3 regions of the Bradyrhizobium sp. USDA 3364 genome follow, and region 2 is predicted to be linked to each of the others. Evidence: predicted binding sites of a transcription regulator. Region 2 holds the regulator's gene; each other region holds the start of a gene.
The links. The regulator LexA, encoded in region 2, represses DNA repair genes until DNA is damaged. The targets are predictions, from matches to a motif close to TGTTCNNNNTGTGTTCNG.
Positions count from the first base shown of each region.

Region 1: the regulator LexA is predicted to act here: its motif matches at 4,532-4,549, upstream of ruvC (crossover junction endodeoxyribonuclease RuvC).
Region 3: the regulator LexA is predicted to act here: its motif matches at 7,279-7,296, upstream of ACVILL_RS09645 (ATP-dependent Clp protease adaptor ClpS).

Region 1 covers NZ_JBSRYG010000002.1:3,798,724-3,809,049, forward strand. The annotation lists gene ACVILL_RS17885 (TIGR00282 family metallophosphoesterase) at 1-61, shown strand, start outside; gene ACVILL_RS17890 (methyl-accepting chemotaxis protein) at 161-1,585, opposite strand; gene ACVILL_RS17895 (methyl-accepting chemotaxis protein) at 1,689-3,443, opposite strand; gene ACVILL_RS17900 (YebC/PmpR family DNA-binding transcriptional regulator) at 3,657-4,403, shown strand; gene ruvC (crossover junction endodeoxyribonuclease RuvC) at 4,575-5,102, shown strand; gene ruvA (Holliday junction branch migration protein RuvA) at 5,389-6,006, shown strand; gene ruvB (Holliday junction branch migration DNA helicase RuvB) at 6,003-7,052, shown strand; gene ACVILL_RS17920 (metallophosphoesterase) at 7,224-8,141, shown strand; gene ybgC (tol-pal system-associated acyl-CoA thioesterase) at 8,263-8,712, shown strand; gene ACVILL_RS17930 (nuclear transport factor 2 family protein) at 8,909-9,376, shown strand; gene ACVILL_RS17935 (glutathione binding-like protein) at 9,518-10,162, opposite strand; gene ACVILL_RS17940 (TetR/AcrR family transcriptional regulator) at 10,257-10,326, shown strand, end outside.
Region 2 covers NZ_JBSRYG010000002.1:7,145,448-7,155,773, forward strand. The annotation lists gene ACVILL_RS33525 (DUF2380 domain-containing protein) at 1-786, opposite strand, end outside; gene ACVILL_RS33530 (histidine kinase) at 1,018-2,439, shown strand; gene ACVILL_RS33535 (response regulator) at 2,436-3,098, shown strand; gene ACVILL_RS33540 (HAD family hydrolase) at 4,188-4,814, shown strand; gene ACVILL_RS33545 (molybdopterin molybdotransferase MoeA) at 4,841-6,052, shown strand; gene lexA (transcriptional repressor LexA) at 6,297-7,001, shown strand; gene ACVILL_RS33555 (hypothetical protein) at 7,256-7,684, shown strand; gene ACVILL_RS33560 (hypothetical protein) at 7,830-8,057, shown strand; gene ACVILL_RS33565 (ComEC/Rec2 family competence protein) at 8,054-10,326, opposite strand, start outside.
Region 3 covers NZ_JBSRYG010000002.1:2,073,626-2,083,951, forward strand. The annotation lists gene ACVILL_RS09615 (sigma-54-dependent Fis family transcriptional regulator) at 1-607, shown strand, start outside; gene ACVILL_RS09620 (hypothetical protein) at 777-2,273, shown strand; gene ACVILL_RS09625 (hypothetical protein) at 2,273-2,674, shown strand; gene ACVILL_RS09630 (flavin reductase family protein) at 2,706-3,260, opposite strand; gene ACVILL_RS09635 (LLM class flavin-dependent oxidoreductase) at 3,340-4,440, opposite strand; gene ACVILL_RS09640 (mechanosensitive ion channel domain-containing protein) at 4,667-7,003, opposite strand; gene ACVILL_RS09645 (ATP-dependent Clp protease adaptor ClpS) at 7,327-9,057, shown strand; gene ACVILL_RS09650 (tetratricopeptide repeat protein) at 9,065-10,326, opposite strand, start outside.

The sequences.
Region 1 (10,326 bases), 3.3 Mb from region 2:
GGTCGCGCCGGTGCGCGCCAGCGGGCGGCTCGAGCCCGCGGTGCCGGGGTTCTGGGCCTAGAGCGGTCGCTGTAGCCGGATGGAGCGCAGCGAAATCCGGGATTCTCGCCGATTGAAAGACTGCTCCCGGATTGCGCTTCGCTCCATCCGGGCTACGGACCTACGACTGCCGGAACCCCATCCGGAACGCGCCCCAGTGACGGCCGTTCACGACGATCGGCGATGACACGTCCTTCATCAGCACGAAATTGCCGCCGCCCATGTCGCGGCGGTAGGTCTGCAGCAGGAAGGGTTTTGTGTTGGCCGCGACCTTGCTCACGGCGCGGTCGTTGAACAGCCGGCGGTTGCGGCAATTGGCGTTGTTCCAGACCGGGTCCGGCCCCTGCGGCAGCCGGTAGTTCGGATTGTGGGTCGGCAGATAGCCGCTCCGCGCCCAGGCGACGCAGAACACGATGCGCGGATCGGTCTTCTGGATCGGATCCTGGATGGCGGGCAGCACGCGGTCGGTGAAGCTGACATAGTCGGTCAGATACTGCTTCGGATTGGTGCCCGCGATCTCGCGATAGTTCTCGTCCATCAATTGCGCAAGCGTGATCTCGCCGCGCGCGACCGCAGTCTCGAACAGCTCGGAGATCTGTTTGGCGGTCTCGATCACGACGCGGATCAACGGCGTATCCGTGGTCTCGACGCCGCTGTCGGCGATCGTCACGATCAGGCTCTCGGAGAGCTCGAGCAGTTTTGCCACGCGTCCGTCGGCGTGCTTGAGGTCGCGCGAGGAGAGATCGACGCCCTTGGCGAGCTCGTTCAGCTCCGCGATCACGCTGTCGCAATGACCGAGATTGGAGGTCGCGGCGCGCGCCACGCTGCCGATCTCGGCGCCGACGGATGAAAAGCCTTCCTGCACGCGGGTGATGATGCCCGAGATCTGCTGGGCGCCTTCGCCGGCGCTCTTGGCGCGCAGCGAGGCGTCGCTGCTCTCGCCGATCAGGCTGCCGATCTGGCCGTCGAGATCGCGCACGGTGTCGGAAATCTGATGCGTCGCCTGGCGGGTCGCCTCGGCGAGGTTCTTCACCTCGCTTGCGACCACGGCAAAGCCGCGGCCGGCGGTGCCGGCGCGCGCGGCCTCGATCGTGGCGTTGAGCGCGAGCAGGTTGGTCTGCTTGGCGATCGCCTCGATCGAACCGGAAACCTTGGCGACCTGGCTCAGCGCGGAGCCGACCGCCGCGAGCCGCGCCTCGATCCGGCCGACGGCGGCGACGAGTTCGGCGATGTGGCTGACCGCCGTCTCCACCACATGACGCGATTCCGCGATCTGGCCGACCGCGGCGGATGCAGTCGTTTGCACCGCCTGGGAAGCATTGGCGATGTCGTGATTGGCGGCGACCATCGTCTGCGCGGTCTCCTGCAAATGATGGAACCGCTCCGACTGGTTGGCGACGCGGCTCGCGACCTCCTGGACGTTGCCGGCGATGTCGGCAAGCTCGACCCCGAGGCCGCCGATCCGGTCGGCGAGCTGGTCGACCAGCCGTTCGGCCAGCGTCCGGTTCGATGATGTGTCGAGAACTGCAAGCTGCGCGGCCGACATTTCGCACTTCCTCCGTGACAGCGGCCCGTCGCGCCGCCGCAGCATTCCCCATTCCGATCTAAAGCGTGATTCGCGAAGGCGGTCTTGCCTGAGCGTGCACTGCTCAGAGTTTGTAGGCGGTGCGGAAGGCGCCCCAGTGCCGGCCGCGGACGCGGATCGGCACGTCGATCTCGCGCATCATCACGGTGGTGCCGTTACCCATGTCGCGCGCGTAGCTCTGGACGAGATAGGCGCGCTGGTTCTGGGCGGCGGCGAGGCCTGCGGGATCGTTGAAGATACGGCGATTGCGGCAGTTGGCGGTGTTGTATGCCACGTCGCCCGGGCGCTGCGGATGCGAGTAGATCTTGTTGTGGACCGGCAGGTAGCCGTTGCGGTCGACGGTGGCGCAGAACGCCAGCCGCTGGTCCTTGGTGAGGAACGCTTCCAGCAAGGCGGGCAGTTCGCGATCCGCCCAATCCAGCATTTTGGTGCGGTACTGCACCGGATTGCTGCCGGGTATCTCGACATAATTGGTGTCGAACATGTCCTCGAGCGTGACGGCACCGCTCGCCAGTCCGTTCTCGAAGATCTTGCTCAGCGCGTGGCCTGCTTCCATCGCGCGGGTGACGAGTTCGGCGTTCTCCTCGTGGATCGCCCACATCCGGTCTTCGACCCTCTCGCGCAACTCGGCGGTCGCCGCCTCGAAGCGGGCCTGTGCACCCGCCTTGGAGCGGTCGCCGATCCTGATCCGGCAGGCGCCGACATCCTGCAAGGTCGCGGTCAGGGTCTCATGGGCCGGGAGCTTCTCGGCATCGGGCCCGCCGATCAGGATGCCGTCCAGCGCGATCTCGTAGACCGGCGCGATGACGATGCCGCGCGCGGTCGTGATCTCGATCCTGAGGCTGCAGGGCAGGCGCTCGTTCTTGCGCGGATCGCCGCGCTCGTTCTGGCGCAGCAGCCCCGCGCAGCGTGCTTTCAGCTTCTGGGCGAACGCAGTGACGGCCTTGCCGGCCTTCGCGACATTGTCGCCATGTGCCGCGGCTTCGCGCGTCGCACTGTCGATCTCGTCGGCGCTGGTGCCGACCGAGACGATGAAGTGGGAGGCGGAAGCCGCGTTCTGGCCCATCTCGCCGGTGATCTGGTTCTGCTCGGCCACCGCGCCGTTGACGTTTTCGAACACCGGGCGGATCTTTTCGATCGCCTGCGAGATGCGGTGCACGGCGTCCGCCGATCCGGTGGCATCCTTCTGCAACGCCTCGATCTTCCGGGTGATCTCCTCGGTCGCGCTCTGGGTCTGCACCGCGAGCGCCTTGACCTCGGTCGCGACCACCGCGAAGCCCTTGCCGGCGGCGCCGGCGCGCGCCGCCTCGATCGTCGAGTTGAGCGCGAGCAGCGTGGTCTGCCGCGCGATCTGCGCGATCAGGTTGACGACATTGCCGATCGCGGCGGAGGATTCGCGCAGGCGATCGACATTGGCGGTGGCCTCGCGCGCCGCCGCCGCGGCGTCGTCGGCGAGCTGGCTCGCGCTGCGCACCTGCGCGCCGATGCCCTCGGCGGAATGGGTGAAACGGCCGGCGGCTTCCGAGAACGTCGTCGCGGTGCTCTGCGCATCGCTGCTGCGACCGGTGAGCGCGTCGGTGCGGGCGCGGATGGTCGCGAGCTTGCCGGCCGTCGCTTCGGCGCCGTCGGCGACCGAGCTCGCGGCGCGCTCGAGCTGGCGGATCATCGCGCCGAGCTCGAGTTCCAGTAGTTCCAGGATCTCCTTGGCCGAATCAGTCTCAGTCGAGACGCCGGGCGCAGCGGCCGCGGCTGGAACCTGCGGCGCGACGGCCGGCGCGGCCGGCTCCGGCACTTGCTTTCGAAACAAACCGAACGCCATGGGGGCTCTTTGGGGGCTGTGGAAGTTGCGGCGAGATGGCGCGATCCTCGCATCGGGGCATGAAGTCATGGTTAACAAGTGCCTCATATTCCGGCATGCGGTAGTATTCTTCCGCCAGAGGGCTCCCCCGCCGACCTTTGATTTTGACCGTGAGGGGCCTATAAGGCCGCGTTTTCCACCCTGTTCAGACCCTAAGCTCCGAAGAGACGTCGCATGGCCGGCCATTCCCAATTCAAGAACATCATGCACCGCAAGGGCCGGCAGGATGCCCAGAAGTCGAAGCTTTTCGGCAAGCTGGCCCGCGAAATCACCGTTGCGGCCAAGCTCGGCACCCCGGACCCGGCGATGAACCCGCGGCTGCGCGCCGCCGTGGTTGCGGCCCGCGCCGAGAACATGCCCAAGGACAACATCGACCGCGCCATCAAGAAGGCCGCGGGCAATGAGGGCGAGAACTATGACGAGATCCGCTACGAGGGCTATGGCCCCGGCGGCGTCGCCGTCATCGTCGAGGCGCTGACCGACAACCGCAACCGCGCCGCCTCCGACATCCGCTCCTTCTTCACCAAATCGGGCGGCAATCTCGGCGAAACCGGCTCGGTCGCCTTCATGTTCGACCGTACCGGCATCATCGAATACGACGCCAAGGTCGCTTCCGATGACGCGATGCTGGACGCCGCGATCGAGGCCGGCGCCGACGACGTGGTGTCGAGCGAGGGCGGCCACGAGGTCTATGCCTCCCAGGACACCTTCCGCGAGGTCGCAAAAGCGCTGGAAGCGAAGTTCGGCGAGCCGCGCAAGGCGGCACTGACGTGGAAGCCGCAGAACACGGTCTCGGTCGACGACGAGACCGGCGAAAAGTTGTTGAAGCTGATGGACCTGCTCAACGAGCACGACGACGTGCAGAACGTGTTCGCCAATTTCGAGGTGTCCGACGCGTTGATCGCCAAAATGGGCGGCTGACGCTTGTCCCGGACGCGGCGCAGCGCGTTAGCGGTGCGCTGCAGAGCCGGGACCCATGGTTCGGCATGCGATCTCAAGGGATAGGCCCCGGATCAGAGGCACGAAAGCTTTCCCGGGTACGCCGCCTCCGTTTGTGTTTCGTTCTCCCGGCGCAGGCGGTATCACTACCCGATGACATCCCAGCCGATTCGCTCTCCCGTCCGCATCATCGGTATCGATCCGGGTCTCCGCCGCACCGGCTGGGGCGTGATCGAGACCGAAGGCAACCGTCTCGTCTATATCGCCTGCGGTTCGGTCGAGCCACCGGACGATCTGCCGCTGGCGAGCCGGCTGCTGGCGATCCATGAGGGACTGGCCGCCGTGCTCGGCGACTACCGACCGGCGGAGGCCGCGGTCGAGCAGACCTTCGTCAACAAGGACGGCGTCGCCACGCTGAAGCTCGGCCAGGCACGCGGCGTCGCCATGCTGGCGCCCGCAATGTTCGGTATCTCGGTCGCCGAATACGCGCCGAACCAGGTCAAGAAGACTGTGGTCGGCGCCGGTCATGCCGAAAAGAACCAGATACAGGTGATGCTGAAGATCCTGCTGCCGAAAGCCGAGCCGCCGTCCGCCGACGCCGCCGACGCACTCGCGGTCGCGATCACCCACGCGCATCACCGCCAGAGCACCGCGCTGCGGCTCAGGGTGGCAAACCTATGATCGGCCCAAGTGAGGAGGGCACGCTGGTCGGGCTCCCTCCCCCCTTGCGGGGGAGGGTTGGGCAGAGGGGTACCGCTTGCGCGACCGTGCGACGCAGTGCGCGAACAACGCTCGCACCGCGCCCAGTTATCTCGCGCGCTTCGTTGCTGGGTCCTCGTCACTTCGCTGAAGTCAGCGCCCGGGGCTTACCCCTCTCCCTAACCCTCCCCCGCAAGGGGGGAGGGAACCCTTTCGCTTGTGCGTCCCTCACTGAACGCGCTGCGAGCGCCAAGCGCCGGAGCACATGATGATCGGCAAGCTGAAGGGGCTGATCGATTCCTACGGCGAGGATTATGTAATCCTCGATGTCGGCGGCGTCGGCTATCAGGTGCATTGCGCGAGCCGCACATTGCAGGCGCTGCCGTCGCCGGGTGGAGCCGCCGTGCTCTCGATCGAGACCTATGTCCGCGAGGACCAGATCAAGCTGTTCGGCTTCCGCTCGGATCACGAGCGCGAGTGGTTTCGCCTGCTGCAGACCGTGCAGGGCGTCGGCGCCAAGGTCGCGCTTGCGGTGCTCGGTACGCTGCCGCCGACCGATCTCGCCAATGCGATCGCGCTGCGCGACAAGGCCGCGGTGGCGCGCACGCCGGGGGTCGGGCCGAAGGTTGCCGAGCGCATCGTCAGCGAATTGAAGGACAAGGCGCCGGGCTTTGCCGATGTCGATCCCGCGGTGGTGCACCTCTCCGGCGCGATCGACAACAACCGCGCGCCGCGCCCGGTGACGGATGCGATCTCCGCGCTGGTCAATCTCGGCTACGGCCAGCCGCAGGCCGCCGCCGCCATCGCCGCCGCCTCGCGCAGCGCCGGTGAAAGGGCCGAGACCGCGCAGCTGATCCGGCTGGGGCTTAAGGAATTGTCGAAGTGAACCCGCCCTCCCGCATGGTGACGCCCGAACGCCGCTCCGACGATGTCGGAGACACCGCGCTGCGTCCGCAGTCGCTGACCGAATTCGTCGGCCAGGCGCAGGCGCGCAAGAACCTCTCGATCTTCATCGAGGCCGCGAAGAAGCGCGGCGAGGCGCTCGATCACGTGCTGTTCGTCGGGCCCCCGGGCCTCGGCAAGACCACGCTGGCGCAGATCGTCGCGCGCGAGCTCGGCGTCGGGTTTCGTGCCACTTCCGGCCCCGTGATTGCGAAGGCCGGTGATCTCGCCGCGCTGCTCACCAATCTGGAAGAGCGCGACGTGCTGTTCATCGACGAGATCCATCGCCTGAGCCCGGCGGTCGAGGAGGTGCTCTATCCCGCGATGGAGGATTTCCAGCTCGATTTGATCATCGGCGAAGGCCCCGCGGCGCGCTCGGTGAAGATCGAGCTGTCGAAGTTCACGCTGGTCGGCGCGACGACGCGTGCGGGGCTCCTCACCAATCCCTTGCGCGATCGCTTCGGCATTCCGGTGCGGCTCAATTTCTACACCGAGGAGGAGCTGGAGAAGATCGTCACCCGTGGCGCCCGCGTGCTCAACATCGGCATGAGCCCCGATGGTGCCAACGAGATCGCGCGCCGCGCCCGCGGCACGCCGCGGATCGCCGGCCGCCTGCTGCGCCGGGTGCGCGATTTTGCATCGGCCGCGGATGCCGATTCCGTCGATCGCGGCATTGCCGACCGGGCGCTGAGCGCGCTCGAGGTCGACAGCGCCGGGCTCGACGCGATGGACCGGCGCTATCTCACCACCATCGCCTTGAACTATGGCGGCGGACCGGTCGGCGTCGAGACCATGGCGGCCGCATTGTCGGAGCCGCGCGATGCGATCGAGGACATCATCGAGCCCTATCTGATTCAGTGCGGCTATCTGCAGCGCACTCCGCGCGGGCGGCTGCTGACCTCGCATGCCTTCCGCCATCTCGGCCTCGCCGAGCCGAACCGCGATCCCTCGCAGTTCGGCCTGTTCGGCGGCAATGGCGACGAGGATTAAACCCACGCTCTCGAAGACGTGAAAAGACGTGTTGATGCAGCGCGTCGCGCGTGCCGGTAACCTTGCTCACTAACCATTGCGACGTCTCTGCCGGCGGTCTGCACAAACGCGGCCCAATTTCGCTCCAATCGAAGGGCCTATCATGGATCAGGCATCACCGATCGTACGTCCATGATTTCACGTCGTCATCTTCTTCGCGGCTTCGGCGGATTGACCGCCGCCTCCGCCTCGACCGCGGCCTACGGCCTGAGCGAGCCGGTCGTCCGGCTCACGCTCACGCGTTACGACCTGTCGCCGCGGCAATGGCCTGCCGACTTTCCGCTCAGGATCGCCGCGCTTGCCGACATCCACGCCTGCGATCCCTGGATGTCGCTCGATCGCATTGCTGACATCGTGGAGCGTACCAACGCACTGAACGCCGACATCATCGTGCTGCTCGGCGACTATGTCGCCGGGCTGCGTCACGTCACGCGCTTCATCCCGGCCTCCGAATGGGCCGCGGTGCTCAAGGACCTGAAGGCGCCGCTCGGCGTGCATGCGGTGCTCGGCAATCACGATTACTGGGAAGACAAGACGGTGCAGCGGCAGGGGCAGGGCACGCCGGTCGCCCGCCGCGCGCTGGAGCGCGCGGGCATTCCCGTCTACGAGAACGACGCGGTGCGGCTCGCCAAGGATAACCGCCCGTTCTGGCTCGCAGGCCTCGGCGATCAGCTCGCCTATCTGCCGGCACGGCGCTATCGTGAGATCAGGCGCATCGGCGTCGACGATCTCAACGCGACGCTCGCAAAAGTCACCGACGACGCGCCAGTGATCCTGCTCGCGCATGAGCCCGACGTCGCGCTCCGCGTGCCGTCGCGCGTCGCGTTGCAACTGTCCGGCCACACTCATGGCGGCCAGGTCCGGCTGCTGGGCTGGTCGCCGGCGGTGCCGGTCAAGCACGGCATGCGGCTCGCCTACGGCCATATCAAGCTGAAATGCGACGTCGTGGTCTCCGGCGGCCTCGGCTGCAGCATCATGCCGTTCCGGCTCGGCGTGCCGCCCGAGATCGTGCAGGTCACGCTCGGCGCCAAAGGGCCGGTGGTGTCCTGATCGCGCTTGCGTGATCGAGGAATTTGCGCAACACGATCGTCGTTCCAAAGCATGATCCGGAAAAGTGCGCAGCGGTTTTCCGAAGAGATCATGCTCAAACGACCTCAATCGAGGGCCGCAATTGACCTTACCCCATATCGACGGCCAGATCCGTGACGGCCGCCACCATATGCAGGTGCGCGTCTATTACGAAGACACCGACTTTTCCGGTATCGTCTACCACGCCAATTACCTGCGCTTCATGGAGCGCGGGCGCACCAATCATCTCCGTCTGATGGGCGCCGAACAGAACGCGCTGTTCGAGGAGGCGCAGGAGGAGACCGGCGGCTTCGCCTTCGTCGTGCGCTCGATGACGCTCGACTTCCTCAAGCCTGCGCGGATGGACGACATGCTCGACGTCGTGACCTGGCCGATCGCGGTGAAGGGCGCCTCCATCATGCTCGCGCAGGAGGTCCGGCGCGGCGATGACGTGCTTGTGAAGGCGCAGGTGCGCGTTGCCTTCGTCAGCCAGGGCAGGGCACAGCCGATTCCGAAGTCCATCCGTGCGCTGATGAAGGCCGATCTGGCCTAGCTATCGGGCGATAGGAAACGCCCCATCGACTCCATGCGGCGCGGCGCTAGATTTACGCGGGACAAAGCGCGATCAGATTGATCGCACTTTGTCTTCCTTTTCGAGCATGATCTCCGCGCAAACGCCCTGGCATTTGTCGCGAGGGAAAACCGCTTCACACGTTTCCGGATCATGCCTCAACCGCGAGGGATCGCCGATGTCACGCCCGCCGCTGCCACCTTTCACCCGCGAGACCGCCGCGCAGAAGGCGCGCATGGCGGAAGATGCCTGGAATTCGCGCGACCCCGTTCGGGTTGCTGGCGCCTATACCGAGGACAGCCGCTGGCGCAATCGCTCCGAGGTATTTCAGGGCCGCGAGGCGATCGTGGCCTTCCTGACCCGCAAATGGGAGAAGGAGCAGGAGTATCGCCTGATCAAGGACCTCTGGGCGTTCGACGGCAACCGCATCGCGGTGCGCTTCCAGTACGAATGGCATGATGCGAGCGGCAACTGGTTTCGCTCCTACGGCAACGAGCAGTGGGAGTTCGACGAGCACGGCCTGATGCGCCGCCGCGAGGCCTCGATCAACGACATCGCGATCTCCGAGAAGGACCGCCGCTTCTACTGGCCGGCTCCCGGCCCGCGTCCGGCCGACGTGCCGGGGCTGGGGCATAGTCCCTTTTAGTTGTCGTCCCGGCGAAGGCCGGGACCCATAACCACCGCTACAGATTGGCGCACGAGGTATCGACTCCAACCGCCCAAAATCGAGAGGCCGCGGCGTATGGGTCCCGGCCTTCGCCGGGACGACGCATGGTGGGAGATCGCCTTACGCCGCCGCCTTGTGTCGCGCGATCTCGGCCTTGTAGAGCTCGAACTCCTCGGAGACCGCCTTCGCGACCGACGGACGGGCGCGCACGCGTTCGTAATAGGCCTTCAGCGCCGGCCATTTCGAAAGCTCGATCGGCGGCGTCGCCATGGTCCAGTTGATGACGGTGACGAGATAGGCGTCGGCGACGCTGAAATGGTCGAGCAGATAGTCGCGGCCCTTCAGGTGATCCTCGACATAATCGAGCCGCGAGACGTATTTATCCAGCGCATAGGTCTTGGCTTCCGGTGGCGCCTTCTTGTCGAGCAGCGGCAGGAACAGGCCCTTGTGCAGCTCCGTGCCGATGAAGCACAGCCACTGATGCAGCTTTGAACGCTCGGCGTTCGACGCGGTGCCGAGGCCGGCCCGCGGAAACTGGTCGGCGACATACTGCAGGATCGCGGCGTTCTCGGTCAGCACCACGCCGTCGTCGGTGCGCAGCGTGGGCACCAGGCCGAGCGGGTTGACCTTGTTGAAGTCGGTGCCGTCATTGCGCACCTGCTTGGTCTTCGGATCGACCTCGAGATAGTTGGCCGGCTGGCCGGCTTCATAGAGCGCGACGCGGGTCGCCATCGAGCAGGCGAGGGGCGAGAAATAAAGGTCCATGGGTGCCTCCAGTGTCCGGCGCGGGCGTGCCGGCCGTTGTTGATTTTTGTACTGTCTTGGATAATATTGGTGGCGTCAAGGAATTTAATGCGAAGTGGTACAAAAAAATAAGAGGCCGCCATCTGCTGCCAAAATCGCGACGCCGGTCGCGCCGAAGCGCCGGG
Region 2 (10,326 bases):
GAAGCCGATCGTGTACTCGGTCCGGCTGACCCGCCTGATCACGCCGATCAGCGATTGATCTGCGCCGAGCTTCTGCGCAATCGCGGCCTCGCAGCCGTCGCAATCGCGCAGCGCGTGCGCCTTGACCGGCTCCGTGATCGCGCTGCCGATATCGACCAGGCGGTAGCGGCCCGACTGCGCAAGCCGGTCTCGCACGCCCTTGGTCACGTCGGCCAGAGTGACGGCGTCGGAGCCGTTAGCGCCTGCCCCCGGTGCCGCTGAGTTATCCTCGAGCTCGAACTCGAACACCGCAAGCCCGGTCGGCTCTGAGGCTGCGGTCTGTGCCTGCGGCAGCGCGGCCGCAAGCGCGCCACGCACCTCGCGCGACACGAATATCCGCGCATGGTCCCATGCCTCGTCATTGTCACCGCGAAACGTGTAGAGCTTCTCGTACAGGACCCGGCTCGCGCCGACGTCGATCACCGCCACCTTGGCCCACTGAACCAGCGTGCTCATCTTCTGCACGCCGCCGACCACCTTGATCTGGGCCTCGTCTGCGGGCGAGACCAGCCGATAGCGCGGCTCCGCGGCAACATCGGCGCGCAGGGCATGCGTGAACGCATCGAGCCGCTTCCGATGTGCAGCGGTCTGGTCGATCGCCTCGCCCGAGGTGTCGAGATAGCTGAAATCCTCGATGCTGACGCTGAGCGGGGGTGCCGCCGCCGCGCCGGTTTCCGCGCGTAGCGGAACGATTCCGATCAGGAGGCCGCTCAAAGCGACGGCGAGCAAGACGAGACGGGAGCGCATGATCGGGGCCTTTCGAGTTCTGGTGCGGACAAGTCGGTCGTAGTCCGGCGGGCGCCGCGGCCGCAGCGGAGCGCCTCCCGGCCGGTGCCGGGAAAATTTCACGACAGCGGTCCGCACCCAAAGAACGCCCAAGGCGGCGCTTCTCGACCCGTCCGTTCTGCCGTTTAATGCGCGCGACGGCCCTGCCCGCAACCGGGCGCAAGGCCCGTCTGCGACCTCAAGGATACGCCAATGTGGAATTGGTCCGGACGCGATCTGAAACTACGGCTGACGCTGCGCGTGGCCGCCGTGTCGACGCTCTGCTTTGCAGCCATCGCCGGCTACTTCCTGATCGACGCCGACCGCGCGGTGCGCGCCAGGATCGCTGCCGTTGCCGATGTCGCCGCCAGGACGCTGGAGCTGCAGCAGAGCAAGACCCAATGGCTGAACAATGCGCGCGCCGAATTCCCCAATCTCGAGGGCGTCGCGGCCTCGGCGATGGCGCCGGGGCTGTGCCTCGCATTTCGCAGCACTGGCGGCGAGATCAGCCAGCGCTTCTGCGGCGGCGCGCAGACCGATACGGCCGCGCCGCCGCAGGCCTTTGCGGCGCTCTATCGCCGCCTGTTCGATCCCGGCCGCGAGGCCGTGCGCCCGGTGGTTGCGCGCGGGCAGGCGATCGGCGAGGCCGTGGTCTGGGTCGATCCGGCGGTGCTGACCGCCGAAGCCTGGCACGACGCCGGCCGGCTGATGGCCGTGCTCATGATTGCGCTGCCGCTGCTCTGTGCAATGGTTTACGCGGCGCTGTCGCGCGCGCTGCGTCCGACGCGTCTGATCCGCGACGGGTTGGAGCGGATCGCCGCAGGCGACCTCGCCGCGCGCCTGCCGCCGTTCGATCTCGCCGAACTGTCGGCGATCGGCAGTGTCTTCAACCAGCTCGCCGAGCACCTCGCCACCGCGCTCTCCGAGCGCAACGCATTGACGCAAAAACTGATCCTGGTGCAGGACGAGGAGCGGGCGCATCTCGCGCGCGAGCTGCATGACGAGTTCGGGCAGTCGCTGGCCGCCATCCGCGCCCTCGCCGCCTCGGCGCGCCTGACCGCGGCCGAGGATTGCCCGCCCCTGCTCGCCGAATGCGACGGCATCGCGCGGACCGCGACCGACATGATGGAGACGTTGCGCGGCGCCCTCTTCCGGTTGCGTCCGCCCGATGTCGACGAACTCGGACTTGCGGCCAGCCTGGAAGGGCTGATCGCCGGCTGGAACGGCCGCAGCCGGGGACATCAGCGATTCGAGATCAGTACATCGGGATCGTTCGCGCACCTTCCCTCCTCGGTCAGCGCCAATCTCTACCGCATCGTGCAGGAGGCGCTCACCAACGCGGCCAAACATGCCGGCGCCACGCGCGTGCTGCTGCGGCTTCAGATGCGCGAAGCGGCTTCCGATGGCGGCGACGGCGAAATCGTGCTCGCGATCGACGATGATGGCAGGCTTGGCGATTCCTCCGGCGATCCCCTGTTCAAGTCCGGCATGGGCTTGCTCGGCATGCGCGAGCGAGTCGCGGCGCTGGGCGGGCGGCTGAGCTTCGAGGCCGGACAGCCCAACGGCGCTTCGCTCCGCGTCGTCGTCCCCGTCGCTGCCAGCTCAAATGCCGACACCGTGGAGCGCGCGGCATGAGCAATGCAGCGCGAACCATCATGCTGGTCGACGACCACGCCGTCGTTCGCGAGGGCTACCGGTCGATGCTGCAGAAGCAGCCGGGCCTCTCGGTCATCGCCGAAGCCTCCGACGGCGTCGAGGCATACCGGCTCTACAAGGAGACCGGGCCCGACCTCGTCATCATGGACCTGTCGATGCCCGGCATCGGCGGCATCGAGGCCATCCGGCGCCTCAGGCAATGGGACAAGCGCGCAAAGATCCTGGTGTTCACCATGCACCAGAACGCGGCCTTCGCCGTGCAGGCGATCCGCGCCGGCGCCAGCGGCTATGTCACCAAGACCAGCCCGCCGGAGACGCTGGTGCATGCCGTGATGGATGCGCTGTCAGGCAAGATCGCGATCAGCCCGGATATCGGCCACGAACTCGCGCTCAGCCACCTCGCCGGCGAGGCCGCAGCCGCAGACCTCCTGACCGCGCGGGAGTTCGAGGTGCTGCGTATGCTGCTCGCGGAAAACACCACCGACGAGATTGCCGAGACGCTGCACCTTAGTCCCAAGACGGTCGCGAACCTGCACTCCATGATCAAGGACAAGCTCGGCGTCGGCACGGATATCGAGCTGGTCCGCCTCGCGCTCCGACAGGGCATCTTGACGCAGATCGATCTGGGCGAACGGTGATCCCGCGGCAACGCCACCCGGCGATGTTCGTCGTCGCCCATCGACATCGGCGTCCCAAAGAAAGGCCCCAGCGAGGGGGCACACGCTGAGGCCAAAGCAACTTGGTTACGCCATCCTAGACCTTGCTCCGACAGATGGCTCGGCTCCTTTGGAGTACCGGAGTCATACGGGTCGAAGTCGTGAACCCCGTTGCCCTCATACATCCGTACAGGTCAGGTTTTTGCCATCCCTCTGGGGCCAGAGCCAACGCCGTCCGCCGTATCTCAATGCGACCGATGTTGCTCATTTCGGGACTCGACGTGCCCGCAAGGCTGATGGACATGTTCCCGGACAGGAACCGGAACGGATGCTAACCCACGTTAGTTGGATAGAATGATTTACGAAGATGGAGCGTCATCGCCGTGACCCGGAAAACCTTGCAGGCACGCTCGGAGCAAGCGCTGGTCGTCATCGTTCTCAGCACCGGCGCGCTGATCGCTTATTTCGGTCTGGCGCTGTCCCGGATGTAGAACGCCGGCCCGTCAAGTCACCAACTCGCCTGGTGCGCCAACGCCCGAATGGCCAATCACTGATTTGCTCGGCGGCGCAAGCCCCCGCAGTAGAAATACTTCGCTTTATCAGAAGCGTCACTCAATGCCATAAATCCGAAATCTCACCCGATCGAGGGGCGGATCGCGATCGTCACGGACGCGGGTCGAGATGCGGTGAACGCCGATTGCGCAACATAACGACTGCCTCTGGAATACTGTATCACCCGCTTTCGCGAAAGCGGTGATGACACCGATTGTTTGACATCTTGAATCGAGAACCATCCACCGCCGTCGTCCTGGCGAAGGCCAGGACCCATTACCCGAGCTGTACATTGTCGTGCGACGCTGGGACCACAGCTCACTTCAACAACTGGACCTGGTTATGGGTCCAGGGCTTCGCCAGGACGACGAACGGAGAGACCCGCCTGCATGTCAGCCGCGCCGTACAGGTCCTTTCGCAGGATGGCGGGAGGTTGGTCGCATGCGTATGGTCGCGTGACTGCTGCACAAATCGGGGACATTGCCGCCTGCCCGCAATTCTCGTACACCGTTTCATGCAATGACCTCGCAACTCTCCCCCAATTCCGTCGACGCGCTGCTGTTCGATATCGGCCGCGTCGTGCTCGACATCGACTTCGGGAAGGTGATGGCGCACTGGGCGCGGCATGCCGGCTGCGCGCCGGCCGAGCTCGCCACGCGCTTTGTCGTCGACGACAGCTACAGGCATCACGAGATCGGCCGGATCGACGATGCGGCGTTCTTCGAAAACCTGCGCCGGACGCTCGGCATCGACATCACCGATGCCGAGTTCCTCGAAGGCTGGAACGCGATCTTCGCCGGCGAGATGCCCGGCATCGCCCCGCTGCTTGCGGCGGCAGCCAAACGAATGCCGCTCTACGCCTTCTCCAACACCAATCCGGCCCACGTCGCGCATTTCTCGGTCATCCATGCCGAGCTGCTCAGCCATTTCCGGACCGTCTTCCTGTCCTCGAGCATCGGCTTCCGGAAACCGGACGCCGAGGCCTACGATCATGTGGTAAAAGCCATCGGCGTGCCGGCGTCGCGGATCCTGTTCTTCGACGATCTGGCGGCCAATATCGAAGGCGCGCGGGCGCGCGGCCTTCATGCCATCCACGTGACATCGACGGATGACGTGGCGAGGGCTCTCACTGCACTTGGGATTTGAACACTGCGAATGAAGGAGCTCCGAGCGTGGCCTTGATGCCGGTTGCCGATGCCCTGTCCGCCGTCCTCGCCGGTGCCGCGCCGCTGCCGGAGGAGATGGTCGCGCTTGATGCCGCCTACCACCGCACCCTGGCGCGGGACCTCGCCGCGCTGCGCACCCAGCCGCCGCAGCCGATGTCGGCGATGGACGGCTACGCGGTGCGTGCCGCCGATGCGGCTGACCTAAAGGCCCGGCTCAGGGTGATCGGCGAGGTCGCCGCCGGCCGGCCGTTCGAACGGACGGTCGGCGCCGGCGAAGCGGTGCGGATCTTCACCGGTGGCGTGATCCCCGATGGCGCCGACGCCGTCATCATCCAGGAAGACACCCGGACTGACGGCGACCACATCGCAATCACCGAGACGGCAACCGCCGGACGGCACATCCGCCCCGCCGGAGTCGACTTCCGTGAGGGCGACGTGCTGCTCGCCGCCGGCAGCCGCCTCTCCGACCGCGCGCTGTCGCTGGCGGCCGCCATGAACTATCCGGAGCTTGCGGTGCACCGCCGTCCGAAGGTCGCGGTGCTGGCGACCGGCGACGAGCTGGTGATGCCGGGATCAAGGCCCGGTCCCGGCCAGATCGTCTATTCCAACGGCTATGCGCTGCGGGCGCTGGCCCGCGCCGAAGGGGCCGAGACCGTCGATCTCGGGGTTGCCGCCGACACCGTGGACGCGACCACCGCCGGCATCCGCCGGGCCCGCGAGACCGGCGCCGACATCCTGATCACGACCGGCGGCGCCTCGGTAGGCGACCACGACCTGGTCAAGCAGTCGCTGGAGGCCGAGGGCGTCGAGATGGCGTTCTGGCGGATCGCGATGCGTCCGGGCAAACCGATGATGCACGGCCGGCTCGGCGCCATGCGGGTGATCGGCCTGCCCGGCAATCCGGTGTCCTCCTATGTGTGCGCCTTCCTGTTTCTGGCGCCGTTGATTCGGGCACTGAGCGGTCGAAAAACGATTCATCACGCACGCGCGGCCGCGCTGCTCGGCCGCGACCTCGCCGCCAACGACCAGCGCGAGGACTATCTGCGGGCGCGTCTCGAGGCGCGCGAGGACGGCACGTTGATCGCCACGCCCGTGATGCAGCAGGACTCATCGCTGCTCGGGAATCTCGCTGCGGCACGGGCACTTCTCGTGCGTCCGCCGTTTGCGCCGGCCGCGGTCAAAGGATCTGAATGCGAGATCCTGACACTGCCTGAATGAGGCTCTCGCGGGCGCGCCGATTGCGCATCGCCGAACACGTTCACCGGAAATTAAGTGGTTGCGGAACACATATCGAACATATAGTGTCCGTTCATGATTTGTTTCGAGTACTGGTGTCTACAAACGGGAGGCCGCCAGGGAGCGCTTGCAACAAGCACAATGCTCCTGAGGTCAGGCCCGGCCTGCAGGCCCCACTGAAGAGTCTCGGAATCGAACGACGCTATCAACCGGGGGAATACTCGAGATGCTCACGCGCAAACAGTACGAACTTCTGCGTTTCATCAATGAACGTCTGAAAGAGGCCGGCGTACCGCCCTCCTTCGACGAGATGAAGGATGCGCTCGACCTGCGCTCGAAGTCCGGTATCCACCGCCTGATCACTGCGCTGGAGGAGCGCGGTTTCATCCGCCGCCTGCCCAACCGCGCCCGCGCCATCGAGGTCATCAAGCTGCCCGAGCTCTCGGCCGGCGGCGGTAACGGCCGCCGCGGCTTCACGCCGAGCGTCATCGAAGGCACCCTCGGCAAGCGCCCCTCGACGCCGCCGATCGCCGAGGACGACGGCAACCGTCCGGTCGCGGTCCCCGTGATGGGCCGGATCGCCGCCGGTACGCCGATCGAGGCGCTGCAGACCCGCAGCCACACCATCAGCGTGCCGCCCGACATGCTCGGCGCTGGCGAGCACTACGCGCTGGAGGTGCGCGGCGACTCGATGGTCGATGCCGGCATCCTCGACGGCGACATGGCGCTGATCCAGCGCAACGACGTCGCCAACACCGGCGACATCGTGGTGGCGCTGATCGACGAGGAGGAAGCCACCCTGAAGCGCTTCCGCCGCCGCGGTGCATCGATCGCGCTCGAGCCGGCCAACACCGCCTATGAGGTGCGCATCCTGCCGCCGAACCGGGTCCGCATCCAGGGCAAGCTGATCGGCCTTTATCGCAAATACTGAATAGCAAATACTTGCGGCGGCGAGGAACGAGCGAGAGGTCGGATCGTTCCTTTGGAGGATAGCGCAGCAAGCGGCCTGCCCGGTGCGGTCCGATACCTCTCGCGCAGCGTCGCGTGTTTGTGATCGGAGCTGTCTCGGACCAGTCGTACAATCGCCCAGAAACGAGCAGACACTCGTTCGCTATCGTCCACTCTGGTAGAGGCCAATGCCTCAAGGAGAGGCACGGGTCGCTACCTCCAATGAGGAGCCATCCGATGTGTGACTATAGTCTGCACGCCGTGGCATCGCGCCCCGCCATTGTTGGAGAGACGCTGATCACGACGACCTTCCGCGGAACGTCGACCCGCGGCTTTGCTTCGGAGAACGATCCTACTGTCGCGGTCTGCATGCTGCCGGGCACCGAGCTCGCTTTCGCCGAGAACGTTCGCTACGACAGCCGCTGGATCTGGACCAAGACGATGAACTTCCGCGTCGGCGTGTTCAACGAAGTCGAGCCCGACGTTCCTGATCGCCATCACGACGCGGTGGAATTCCCCGACGGCAGCCATGTGCTGGTGACCCAGCTCGTCGAGGGACAGCGCGTCAGCGTGCTGCAATTGCCGGCCCTGCACCCGCCGGTCGAGCAGAAGCCGAAGGTCGTGGAGCGGCGGCCCTCCGCATTCGCGTCGCTGTTTTTGGGTTGAACGCATCGTCGCCGTGGAATGAGCCATTCGGCGGCGAGTGACCTAAGCGATTTCGAGCGACCCCGGACATCCGGTTCCGGGGCGCAGAAGGAGATTTGCGTCGGCGGGCGCCTTGGCGCATCATCGTGCACGGAGGACGTGCGCGGTGGTCGATAAGGTCACATGGCAAAAGGCTGGACGCGTCACGGAACCGGGCCGCTACATGTTCCGGTTCGGCTGGCTGACGGTCACGGCTGACGACCTGAAGGTCTGGGAGCAGTTTCCCGAGGCGGCCTTCACCCTCGTCAAGAAGTCCGACGGCGGCCCAGACTCCGACGAATACCATCTCGGCCTGTTCGAGCTGCCCACGGGCCCCTCACCCGACAACGCCTAATCCTCGCCCTGCAGATCGCTCTCGGCCGGCGTCGCATCGACGGCCGGTCGCGGCGCGGTGGCGGGCACGCGCAACGTGGTCTCGGCCTCGCCGTCGCCGGGAACCGCCGGCGACCACGGCCGGTCGATCCCGCCGGGCTTCACCGCATCGATGGTGTAGCCGTCCCTGCTCCGCCGCAGCACCAGCGCCCCGTGGCGCCGCAGCCGCTCGGCATCGATCACCGAGGCCGCGCAGCCCCGCGGCGCCGGCCGCGCCGTTATGATCAAGCCTGCGCGCTCGCAATCGTCGGCCAGCGCCTCCGGCCGTGTCGCCAGCGCGATGAAGCCGCCGCCGGACCCTTGCGTCACGCAGCCGCTCGGATCGCAGGAGACGCCTTCGCTCAGCGACGCATCGGTGGCGGTCCGCGCATCGGCGTCGGCCGCCAGCCACTCCTTGACCAGGAAAGCATCCTTGGCGCTGTGCATCAGGTGCAGCCGCCCGTCGCCGCCGCGCACCGCGACGTTCCGGCCGTCGGCGGAGATCAGCACGTCCGGCAGCGGCACCCGCACTGCCCAGACCGAGGCCACCGCCAGCAGCATCGCCCCCGACCAGCGTAGCGGCGTGCGCAACAGGCCGAGCAGGATGATGCCGGTGCTCGCCGCGATCAGCGGCCCGACACCGAACGCCGCCATCCGCCCGACTGCGCCCGGCAACGCGGCGACCCATTGCGTCACCAGGATCATCCAGTCGATGCCGAACCCCATGATCGCCCAGAACACGCCGTCGAATCCGAACGGCATGGCGACGAGCCCGAGCAGGCCGGCGGGCATCACGACCGCCGACACCACCGGCATCGCCGCGAGGTTCGCGAGCAGCCCGTAGGGCGTCACGCGGTGGAAATGGAACGCGGCGTAGGGCGTCGTCGCCAGCCCCGCCACCAGCGAGGCCAGCATCAGCATCGTGAGCTCACGCCCGCCCCACAGCGCAACGCGCGCAGTCGCCGAATGGTCGGGCGACGCCAGCAGGTTCGGCAGTCCGATCTGCACCAGCGCCACCAGCCCGAGCGTCGCGGCGAACGACATTTGAAAGCTGGGGTGGACCAGCGCCTCCGGCGCGATCGCGAGCACGATCAGCGCCGCCACCGCCAGCGTGCGGAAGGTGATCGCGCGGCGGTCGACGATCACGGCGATCAGCACCACCGCCGTCATGAAGAAGGATCGCTGCGTCGCGACCTCGGCTCCCGACAGCAGCAGATAGAACGCCGCAGCGATGAGCGCGGCCGCTGCCGCCCATTTCTTGATCGGATGTCCCGCCGTCAGCGTAGGAAACAGCGCAAGCAGCGCGCGGATCGTGAAGAACACGACGCCGGCGACAACAGCCATGTGGTAGCCGGAGATCGACAGCACATGGCCGAGCCCCGAGATGAACATCGCATCGTTGACCGGCGTCGTGATCGCATCGCGCCGGCCGGTGAGCAGTGCGGTTGCGATTGCGCGCTGATCGCCGTCGAGCGCGGTGCGGATGCGTGCATCGATCGCATCGCGCAGGCCCTGCATGAAAGCGGCATAGCGCAGCGCAAAGCCGCCGGCCGCGGGTGGCTCCTTCGTCCTGACCGCGCCCATCACGAAGCCGGAGGCGCCGATGCCCTGGAAATAGAGGTCACGGCCGAAATCATAGGAGCCCGGACGCTGCGGCCCGAGCGGCGGCATCAGCCGTGCCTTCAATTCGACGAAGCTACCGACCTCGGGCGCGGTACCCTTCTTCACCGAGAGCCTGACCCGCTCCAACTTGGTGTTGTCGCGCGGACTCTCGATCGAGACCACGCGCAGCACGAAGCGATCGGTCTTCTCCCTGATGTCCCGCGTCTCGACGAAGCCCGTCAGCGCCACCGAGAACATCGGCCGCGCCAGCACGCCATGGGCGATCCGCGCCGTCTTCCAGGTCGCCGTCGCAAAGCCCGCCGCGACCGCAGCCAGCATCACGATGACGGGAAATACCCCGTGCCGGCGCAACAGCAGCGCGAGCAGGCAGAGCACGATCGCGACGGCAGCCGCGACCGACAGCACCGGCTCGTGCTCAGCCGCGAAATAGAACGCGATGCCGGTGCCGAACGCGACCGGCACCCACGGCAGCAGCCGGCCAGCGCCTGCCTCCGCGCGCGCCCATTGCCGCAGCGTCTCGACGAACGGCTGCCAGATGCTGACCCGCACCGGGGCATAGCCACCGGCTGGCGCAGCCGCGCGGGGCGGCCACGTCCCCGCATAGCCCCGTTTGCCGCCCGGCGTCGTGC
Region 3 (10,326 bases), 5.1 Mb from region 2:
CACGCTGTTCCTCGACGAGATCGGCGACATGCCGCTGGCACTGCAGACAAGGCTGCTGCGCGTGCTGGAGAACCGCGAGGTCTGGCCGCTCGGCGCGTTGAAGCCCGTCGCCGTCGACATTCGCCTGATCAGCGCCACGCACCGTGATTTGGCGCGGATGGCCGAGGACGGCAGCTTCCGTTCCGATCTGTATTACCGGCTGCGCGGCATGGAGATCCGCCTGCCCGCGCTCCGCGAGCGCGCGGACCGCCGCGAGGTGATCGCGCAGATCGCCGACCAGGAGGCGCCGCATTGCCGCATCGCACCGGATGCCTGGGCGCAGCTGATGGCCTATCCGTTCCCCGGCAACATGCGTCAGCTTCGCCACGTGCTGCGGCTCGCCGGCGCGACTGCGGAAGCCAGCGTCATCACCGCAGCCGATCTCGATCTGCCGCCGCTCCCCGTGCGCAGTGTGCCGGCCGATCACACAGCGAGCGAGCGCGCCGCGATCGTCGAAGCGTTGCGCGCCAATGACGAAAGAGTGACGGACGCCGCCAGGGCGCTCGGGCTCAGCCGCGCGACGTTGTACCGGAAGATCAAGGCGTTAGGGATCGAGCTCGACAGCTAGGCCAGAACCGCGCCGCCTGTTCCGCCCTTGCGGCAAAGGTGATACCGTACGGCTTTCATTTCAACGCCACGGAGCGGGTCCCATGACTCGGTTTCCCCTCGCTGTGGTCGTTGGCCTCATTGCCGCGACCATTTCGCAACCTGCTGCCTCGGATTCAACCGAACAACGATTGGGCAAAGTTCATTTCGCGACGTCCTGCAAGCCGGAAGCGCAGGAGCTGTTCGATCGCGCCATGCTGTACCAGCATTCGTTCTGGTACAGCGCATCGCGACGGACCTTCGAGGAAGTCCTCGAGGCCGACCCGCAATGCGCCATCGCCTATTGGGGCATCGCGCTCAGCTATCTCTACAATCCGCACGGGCCGCCACCGCCGGAGAACCTTCCGCTCGGCCTCGAAGCCGCGAAGAAGGGCCAGGCGCTGGGTGCACAGACCCAGCGCGAGCGGGACTACGTCGATGCGATCGCCGTGATGTATGTCGACTACGACAAGGTCGATCACCGCACCCGCGTGCAGCGATTCCTCGCGGCCGAAGAACAGGTCGCGACGCGCTATCCCGACGATGACGAGGCGCAGATCGCCTATGCGATCACGCTCAACGTCGCGGCGTCGCCGGCCGACAAGACCTATGCCAACCAGCTGAAAGGCGCGGCGCTGCTCGAACCTATCTTCAAGCGCCAGCCCGAGCACCCCGGTATCGCCCATTACCTGATCCATCTCTACGACTATCCGGCGCTTGCGGAGAAAGGCCTCCCCGCCGCGATGCGCTATGCCAAGATCGCCGAGCACGCGCCGCATGCCCAGCACATGCCGTCGCACATCTTCACGCGCGTCGGCTACTGGAAGGAGTCGATCGCCTCGAACAAGGAATCCGCGCGCATCGCCAAGGAAGACGGCGAGGATCAGGACCAGGCGCACGCGATGGACTATCTGGTCTATGCCTATCTGCAATTGGGCCAGGACAAGGAGGCGCGCGCGGTGATCGATGAGCTCGCCAAGCTGGAGTTCAAGCAGGATCGGTTCGCCGGTCCCTACGCGGTGGCGGCGAGCCAGGCCCGTTATGTGTTCGAACGCGGCGACTGGAAGGGCGCGGCAGCGCTGCAGGTGCGCCCGACCAAATACGCCTATGCGGATGCCATCACCTATTTCGCGCGCTCGGTCGGCGCCGCGCGCTCCGGTGATCCTGTTGCCGCCAAGGCCGACATCGCCAAGCTCGTCGAGTTGCGCGACAAGCTCAAAGACGCCAAGGATGCCTACTGGTCCAACATCGTCGACATCCAGCAGCAGATCGCCAGCGCCTGGGTGCTGTACGCCGAAGGCAAATACGACGAGGCGCTCAGCGCGATGAATGCCGCTGCGGAGGCGGAAGACAAGACCGAGAAGCATCCCGTCACGCCGGGACCGCTCGCGCCGGCGCGCGAGCTCTACGCGGCGATGCTGCTTGATCGCGGCAGGGCCCAGGAGGCGCTCGCCACCTATGAGGCCGTGCTCAAGAAGGAGCCCAACCGGCTGGCCGCCTATGTCGGGATGATCAAGAGCGCGAAAGCGTCCGGCGATCAGGCCAAGACGCGGGAATGCGCCACCCAGATCGCCCGGCTCACCGCGGATGCCGATCTGTCGCGGCCGGAGCTGATCGAATTGCGGCAGACAACCGGAAGCAAGCTCTGATGCCGCAGACACCTTGGCGCAACGGTACGGCGGCCCTGTTCTGCGCCGTTGCGCTTTGGCTTTGCCACGTGCCGCCGCTTGGCGCGATGGAGATCCTCGGCCAGGCCGGCGTGCTCGGCGAATGGGAGCTGACCGGGCATCTCACCGAAAGCGGACCGGACGCGCCCAGGCAATTCTCCGGACCGCTGAAGATGAAGCATGTGGGCATCTGCACGCAGGACGGGCCGGAGGAGCGCGCCGGGGAGATCCGGCTGCAACTCACGGCGGATTCGCAGGTGACGGCCGAGCTGGTGCTGGACGGCGCGCCCTGCACCTACAGCGCCCGCAAGACGCACAATTACGAGGGCACGCTGTCCTGCAAGGGCCGCGCGCCCGTCCCGCTGCTGGTGTGGCTCAAATAGCGTCAGGCTCTTGGCCGAGCGCGTCGCGGCTTTACGAAAACTCGTTCCAGCTGACGCGGCGCGCGTCGACGTCGCCGAGCGTGATCGGATCGTGGATGTTGCGCACGCTCTGGAAGCTGCTGCGCAGATAGATCAGCGGATCGACCGTGGTCACGGCGCGGACGTGCTGGACCTCGCCGATGAAGATCGAATGGGTCTTGGTCTCGAGCTCCTGGCTCAGCACGCAGTCGAACGCCGCGACGGCATCCTCCAGCACCGGAGCGCCGGTGGCGCCCGTGGTCCAGCGCCCAAACGAAAAACGGTCGTCGCCGTTGACGCCCTTCTGGCCGGAGAAGGTCAGCGCCAGCAGCGCGTGCTCCTCGTTCAGGAAGTTGATGACGAAATGGCGTTCCTCAAGGATGCGGGCATGCGCGCTTGCGTTACGGTTGACACAAACCAGCACCGAAGGCGGGTTGTCCGAGAGCGAGCAGGCCGAGGTCACGGTCAGGCCGGTGCGCTTGCCGGGCTCGCGGCCGACGGTCACCAGCGCCACCGCGCCAGCGCAATGCCGCATCGCCTGCTTGAAACTCTGCGCGTCGACCCTCATGCCGCATACCTCGTAGAATACACTCAGCCCAACATATGTGACGCAGGGTACGAGGCAAGCCCCGCACCCTGCGCAGCTGTCATGCAGCCTTCTCGAACTCGGCGCCGAGATGCTTGAGCCGCGGCATCACCTCGTTCTTGAGCAGGTCGAGCGAGTGCCGCCAGGCTTCCGGCTTGTGCTTGTAGTCGAAGCCGAACACCAGCAGCACGCCGAAGCCGCCGACCTCCTGGTAGATCTTCTCGATCGTCTCCGTGACGGTCGCGGGCGAGCCCACGATCCAATTCCGGCGCGCGCAATATTCGACGGTGACGTCGCTGTCGGGCACGTCGGGCGCGTGCTTCAGATAGTCCTTGAAGCCGAAATGGCCGAGCAGCGGCAGGAAGTACTCACCCATCATCCTGCCCATCATGTCGCCGGTCGACAGCTTCCAGGCCTCTTCATCGGTGTCCGCCACGAACACCTCGCGCACCAGCCGCCAGTCCTTGCGGCTCGGCTTGCGGCCGGTCTTGGCGGCACCGGCCTCGACCGACTCCCAGTGACTGCCGACATAGGCCGGGTTGAGGTTGAGGCTCATCGGGATGAAGCCGCGCTCGCCGGCGAGTTTCAGCGTGTCCGAGTTCTTCGACAGCCCCGCGACGCCGATCGGCGGATGCGGCCCCTGCAGCGGCTTGATGTGCGGCTTGAGGAAGTCGAACATCGTGTCCGGCTTGCTCACCGTCCAGTACTTGCCCTTGTGCGTGAACGGCGCGGGCTCGGTCCAGAGCTTCAGGATGATCTCGAGCGCCTCGCGGGTCATGTCGCGGTTCTGGCCGGACATGCCGTCGACGTTGAACATGGCCCAGTCGCTCGGCAGGCCCGAGGCGGCGACGCCGAAGTTGAGCCGCCCATTCGAGAGGTGATCGAGCATCGCGACACGGTTGGCGAGCTCGGCGGGGTGATGATACGGCAGCAGGAAGCCGCCGGGCCCGATGCGGATGTTCGTGGTCTGCAGCAGCGCCTGCGCGATCAGCAGATCGGGCGACGGATGCGGCTCCCAGGGCGCGGTGTGATGCTCGCCGATCCAGGCTTCCTGATAGCCGAGCTCGTCGAGCCAGCGCAGCGTCTGCAGGTCCCAGTCGTGACCCTCCTTCAATCCGCACTCCGGCGGGTGCGAGGGCATGGTGAAGTAGCCAAGCTCCATGTGCGTTTCCTTCCTTCTGGCTTTGCGGTTCAGTCATGCAATGCGTCTTGCCGCGCATTCGCTGATGCGTTCAGCAAGCGCTGTGCCAGCAAGGAAATCGCAAGGAATGGGTGGGAACGGCGGGATTCCGGCCGGCCGTGGCCGAGCGCAGGCTTCAGAAGCGGTGCGGCCGTCTCACGGTCGCGAGACGTATCGCGACCGTGAGACGCGCCGATAGCGTGCCAGATTAGCCTGCCGCGCGGCGCGGCATCGCGCTGCCATCAGGCTCGGAGGGGGGCGGGAGCTGCATCAGGATGGTCTGGCCCATCGAGGCGATCTCGATGCCTTCCTCCTGGAAGCGCCGCTTCATGCGGCGGTTGAACTCGCGCTGCACCGACCAGCGGCCGCTGTCTGTGCAGCGGATCTGGCCGACGATGGTCACGACCGAGCCGTCGACCTTGTCGACGCCCCACAATTCGAGATCGCCGCGGATCAGCGCGCGATACGCCGTCTCCTGGCGCATCTGGGCGACGATGTCCTTCAGCACCTCGCCGGCGCGGTCGGTGTCCTCCTTGTAGGACACGTTGACGCTGACCGCGGCATTACCGGCGCCGCGGCTGGAATTGGTGATCGTGGTCACCGCGCTGAACGGCACGACGTGCACCGAGCCGTCGCCGGCGCGCAGCCGCATGGTGCGGATCGAGACGTTCTCGACCACGCCCGAGAGGCCCGACACCGTGACGGTGTCGCCGACCTGCACGGTGTTCTCGATCAGGAGGAACAACCCGGTGATGAGGTCCTGCACCAGCTTCTGCGAACCGAAGCCGATCGCGATGCCGACGATGCCGGCGCCGGCGAGCAGCGGCGCGACATTGACGCCGATCTCGCTCAGCGCAGTGAGCCCGACCACCGCGACGATCATGCAGAACAGCGCGGTACGCAGCATCGGCTGGAAGGTGCGCAGGCGCGCGGCGCGGGCGTAATGCCCCTCGCGCGACAGCGAGTCTATCTGCCGGTCCATCAGCGCATTGGCGACCTCCCAGATCACTGCGGCAGCGAGCGCGGCGATGCCGATCGTCACCAGCGCCGAGATCAGGCGCGAGCCGATCTGACCGCCATAGAACCAGACGATGGCGTCGACGCCCCAGACCTCGAGCAGCGCGACGAAGCCAATGAAGGCGATCACCGTCGTGACCACCTTGCGCAGCAGCGGCAGATAGCGGTTGGCGCGGGTCTCCAGCCCCGGGAAGCGCTGGATCAACTCCGGGCTGATGCGGAAGCCGCGATCGATCAGGCTGAGCACCACCATGGTGACCAGGCGGGTGACCAACAGCACCGCGATGGTGCCAACGAAATATTGCAGCAGCAGCGAATAGCCGTTGCGGATGTTGAGCGCCCACACCGCCCACAGCGCGAGGTCGAGCGCGATCGCCAGCACATGCCAGAGCGCCGCGAGACGGTTGCGCATCCGCGCCGCAAGGCCGATGCGATCGGCCGGCGCGCGGATGAATTCGGCGACCTGGCGGCGGCACTGCAGGATGATCACGACGATGAAGAGGTGCACGACCAGCATCACCAACCGGATCAGCGCGGCGTAGCCGGCGCGATGCAGCCCGAGCAGCAGCGCGACATTGGCAAAGGCGATGCCGGAGACGCCGACCGCAACGATGCGGCGCGCCCAGATCTCGATATAGGCCGCGGTCTCGGCCCGGACGCGGAACAGGCCGAATGGCCCCGCCAGCGCGCGCACCGCGCAGATCAAGACGCGCGAGAACACATAGGCATTGACGACCGCGAGGATCACGAGCCGCGTGGTCGACTGGTCGCCGATCTCGGTGCCGAGCAGCGCGGTGGCGAGGCCCGCGAACACGAGCACCGGCAGCAATTCGAGCAGCAGGCGGCCGAGCACGAAGGGTAGCCGGATCAGCGACTGCCAGGCCCGCGCCAGGCTGAGCCGGCGCCGCTGCAACTCGGGTGTCGGCGTGACGTCGGCAACCGACGACGGCGGATCGGCGCTGGCCAGCACCGGCACCGGCATCCGCTCGGCCTGCGGCAGCCGCTGCTCCAGGAACGCAACCGGCCGCTTGATCAGGCGGAACACCACCCATTCGGCGGCCAGCGCGCAGCCGAACACCAGCGCCAGCTTCCAGGCGATGTCGATCAGGAGGCCATAGGCGTCCGGATCGTTGGCGGTACGCACGAACCAGTAATAGAACGCCGGGAAATGCGTCAGCGTGCGCGCGACGCCGGCAACCTCGCGCGACACCTCGCCGACCTGCTCCGACACCATCAGCAGCAACTGCGCGCCGAGGCTGTCCGCGGTGAGCGGGATCGGCGAATGCGGTTGCTCGGGCGCGGGCGCCGGCTGCGGCGAGGCATTGGCGATGGCGCGCAGGGTGTTGATGATCTCGCCGCGCTTCTTGTCGTCCTGCAGCGTGTCGAGCGCACGTTTCGCCTGCTCGGGCGTCAGCGCGTCGCCGGTAGCGGGTTGCGGCGGCGCCGGCTTGGCGGCCGGCTGCGCAAGCGCGGGAGAGACGAACAAAGTGAAGACGAGAAGCAGCGCAAGGCGAAGTTTGTGCGACACGAGGGCCTCATAAAATAACTGCGCGACCGCAAACCCTTGGGAGGAATCTGCTCTCGCGCTCGCGCCATGTCGGATACTCCTTTTCGCCCCGATGGTGTGTCGGAAGTTTGCCGCTGTGACGGCCATCTCTTGGCATTTGCCGCAACACAATCGTCACAGGCGTTGAGCCGCGTTTACACATGCCGCGCGTTCCAGGCTGAGCCGGCCGACCGGCGCGCCACACGCCAGGGATGAGGTGGCGGAATCTTTCGCTTGACGGGCAGGAACCCTTGTGATGTTCTTATTTTGTTCTTTGTTGTTTCCAATTGCGTTTCGAGGTGATCATGCACGACGTCTTTGCCGAGAACGGCCCGCTCAAGCTCTTCATTCACGACGACAGCGAGACACCGATAGAGTTCATCCGCAACCTGCTGCGCACGGTATTTGGCAAATCCCGGAAAGAGGCGGTTGCCGCTACCGCACGGATCGAGGCCCACAACGGAATCGCATGCGGTCCCTATCCAGCGCCAGTGGCCCAGGCCCTGCTGGAGTCCGCCCAGCAATTGATCCGCAGCAATGGCCATCCGTTAACGATCACGACGGAGGCTGCCGACGCGGCGCGGCCATGCCACCTCTGCGGCTCACTGGAACCCGTGACGGACGTCTTTCTCTTCCGCAAGACGGTCTGCCTGTGCAGCAACTGCCTGCTCGCGGCCAGGGCCAGTTCGGAAAAACTGCCGGGCGAGGAGTTCAGATACGCCTTTATAGCACTCGATTGGCATTTTGCCGGAGTGCCGCGCAACCAGATCCTGACCCGGTCGCGGCAGTTTCCCGGTCACATGCGTGCCGATGTTCAGATCGCGATCGACAGGCTGTTCGATGCGCCGATCCATTTCTTCGGCCTTCATGAGGAACACCGCTACGAGACGCTCGCTTTCGCCGCGCTGATGGAAAACAGCCGCAACGCGCCGGCGATCGCGCCGCCGCAGTATCACGACGTCGACGTCGGGGAGGCCGAGCCGGTGAAATGCCTCACCAACGGCTTGTGGCTGTGCCAGACCGCAGAGCTGCGCTACGCGGTGCTGCTCAGCTACCATCGCGATTATCAGAGCGAGCCGAGCTTGCGGATCGAGCTCGCGGTGCCCGCGGGCGCCGCCGGAAACGCCCTGGTGCAGCAGACCTTTGCCGAACTGGAAGCTGCGGTGCATACGGCGCGATCCTATCGCGGCAAGATCCTGTCGCTGGAAAATGCCCCGGACTATCGCGGCCGCGCACGCGGCGTGACCGTGCATCGGCTGCCGACGGTTGCGCGCGATGACGTGATCCTGCCGGACCGGACGCTGCGGCTGCTCGACCGCAACGTGCTCGGTTTCGTCGAAAGCCGCGATCTGCTGCGCAAGCTCGGCCAGTCGACCCGCAAGGGTATCCTGCTGTACGGCCCGCCCGGCACCGGCAAGACCCACACCATTCGCTATCTCGCGACCAACCTGCCCGGCCACACCACGCTGATCATCACCGCCGAGCAGGTTGGGCTGCTCGGCGCCTATATGAGCCTTGCGCGGCTGCTGCAGCCGACCATGGTCGTGATCGAGGATGTCGATCTGATCGCGCGCGACCGCGAGGACATGGGCGGCCCCTGCGAGGAATCGCTGCTCAACAAGCTGCTGAACGAGATGGACGGCCTGAAGGAGGATTGCGACATCCTGTTCCTGCTGACCACCAACCGCCCCGAAGAGCTCGAGAGCGCGCTGGCCGGCCGGCCCGGCCGCATCGACCAGGCGATCGAGGTGCCGCTGCCCGACGAGACCGGACGCGGCAAGCTGATCCGGCTCTACGGCAGAGGCCTGCCGCTCGAGCCGCCCGTCGTCGATGCGGCGGTGCAGCGCACCGAAGGCGTCAGCGCCGCCTTCATCAAGGAGCTGATGCGCCGCATCGCGCAAGCCAGCATCGCCCGCGACGGTGGACAGGATGTCAAGCCTGACGACATCGACGCAGCACTGAACGAGATGCTGTTCGACGGCGGCCGGCTCAACGTGAAGCTGCTCGGCGGCGCGCAGGGGATGAGCGCAGTGTGACGGCCGGTCAACGAGCCGTCGGCGGCAGCAGCAACTCCCGCTCACCGGCGGCGACGCGGGCAAGCTCGTCGGAGATCCGCGCCAGCACGCGGTCCCAGGCCTGCGGCTTGTCCTGGCGGAACAGCCGCATGGTCGGATACCAGGGCGTGTCGGCGCGGTCGCGCAGCCAGCGCCAGTCGAGCGCATAGGGACACAGCATCCAGACCGGGCGGCCGAGTGCGCCGGCGAGATGCGCCACCGAGGTGTCGACGGCGATGACAAGATCGAGCGCGCAGACCGCCGCCGCGGTGTCGGCGAAATCACCGAGCGTCGGCGCGAGGTCGACGATATCGGCGCCGAGATTCCGCAGCACCGGCGCATCGTCCGGCCGCGGTTCCTTCTGCAGGCTGTAGAGCTGCACGCCCTGTGTGACCAGCCGCGGCAGCACGGCATCCGCCGGCAGCGAACGCTGGCGGTCGCCCTTGTGCCTGGGATTGCCGGCCCAGACCACGCCGACCTTGAGCGCGGACACGCCACTGAGCGCCTCGCGCCAGCGCGCGAGCTTGATCGCATCCGGTTGCAGATAGGATGTCGCCGCGGGAATGGTCCCGACGGTAGTGCGGAAGATCCGCGGCAGGCTCAGCAGCGGCAGTTGCAGGTCGAACGGCGGCAGCGGCTCGCCGCGGGCGAACACGGCGACGTCGGGCAGCATCGACCGCAGCAGTGAGACCAGCGCCGGCTGCACCTGCAGCATGATCCGGCCGCCTCTGCCCCCCAGCATCGGCACATAGCGGACGAAATGGATGGCGTCGCCGAGCCCGTATTCGGCGAACAGCAGCAGCGTGCGTCCCGCCAGCGGCTCACCCTGCCATTCCGGCTCGTCGAACACGGGATCGCCGTCGCTCAGCAGCTTGGTCTTGCGGCGCCACTGATATTTCTCAAATCCCTCCTCGAACTCGCCGTTCATCAGGAGGAAATGCGCGTGGTTGTAATGCGCGAGCGCCTGATCGGGATCGAGCGCGATGGCCCGTCGCGAGGCCACCAGCGCCGCATCGATCTCACCGGCATTGCGCAGCGCGACCGCAAGATTAGCGTGGCCCTTGGCATAGAGAGGATCGAGCTCGATGGCGCGCCGATGCGCCGCGACCGCCGCCTCGACCAGATTCTGCGCCTCGAAGATGATCCCGAGATTGGTGTGCGCGGCGGCGTAGTCCGGCTTCAGCGCCAGCGCGAGCTCGGCGCAGGCGATGGCGTCGTCGACCTGTCCGAGCTCGAACAGGGCGGCGCCGA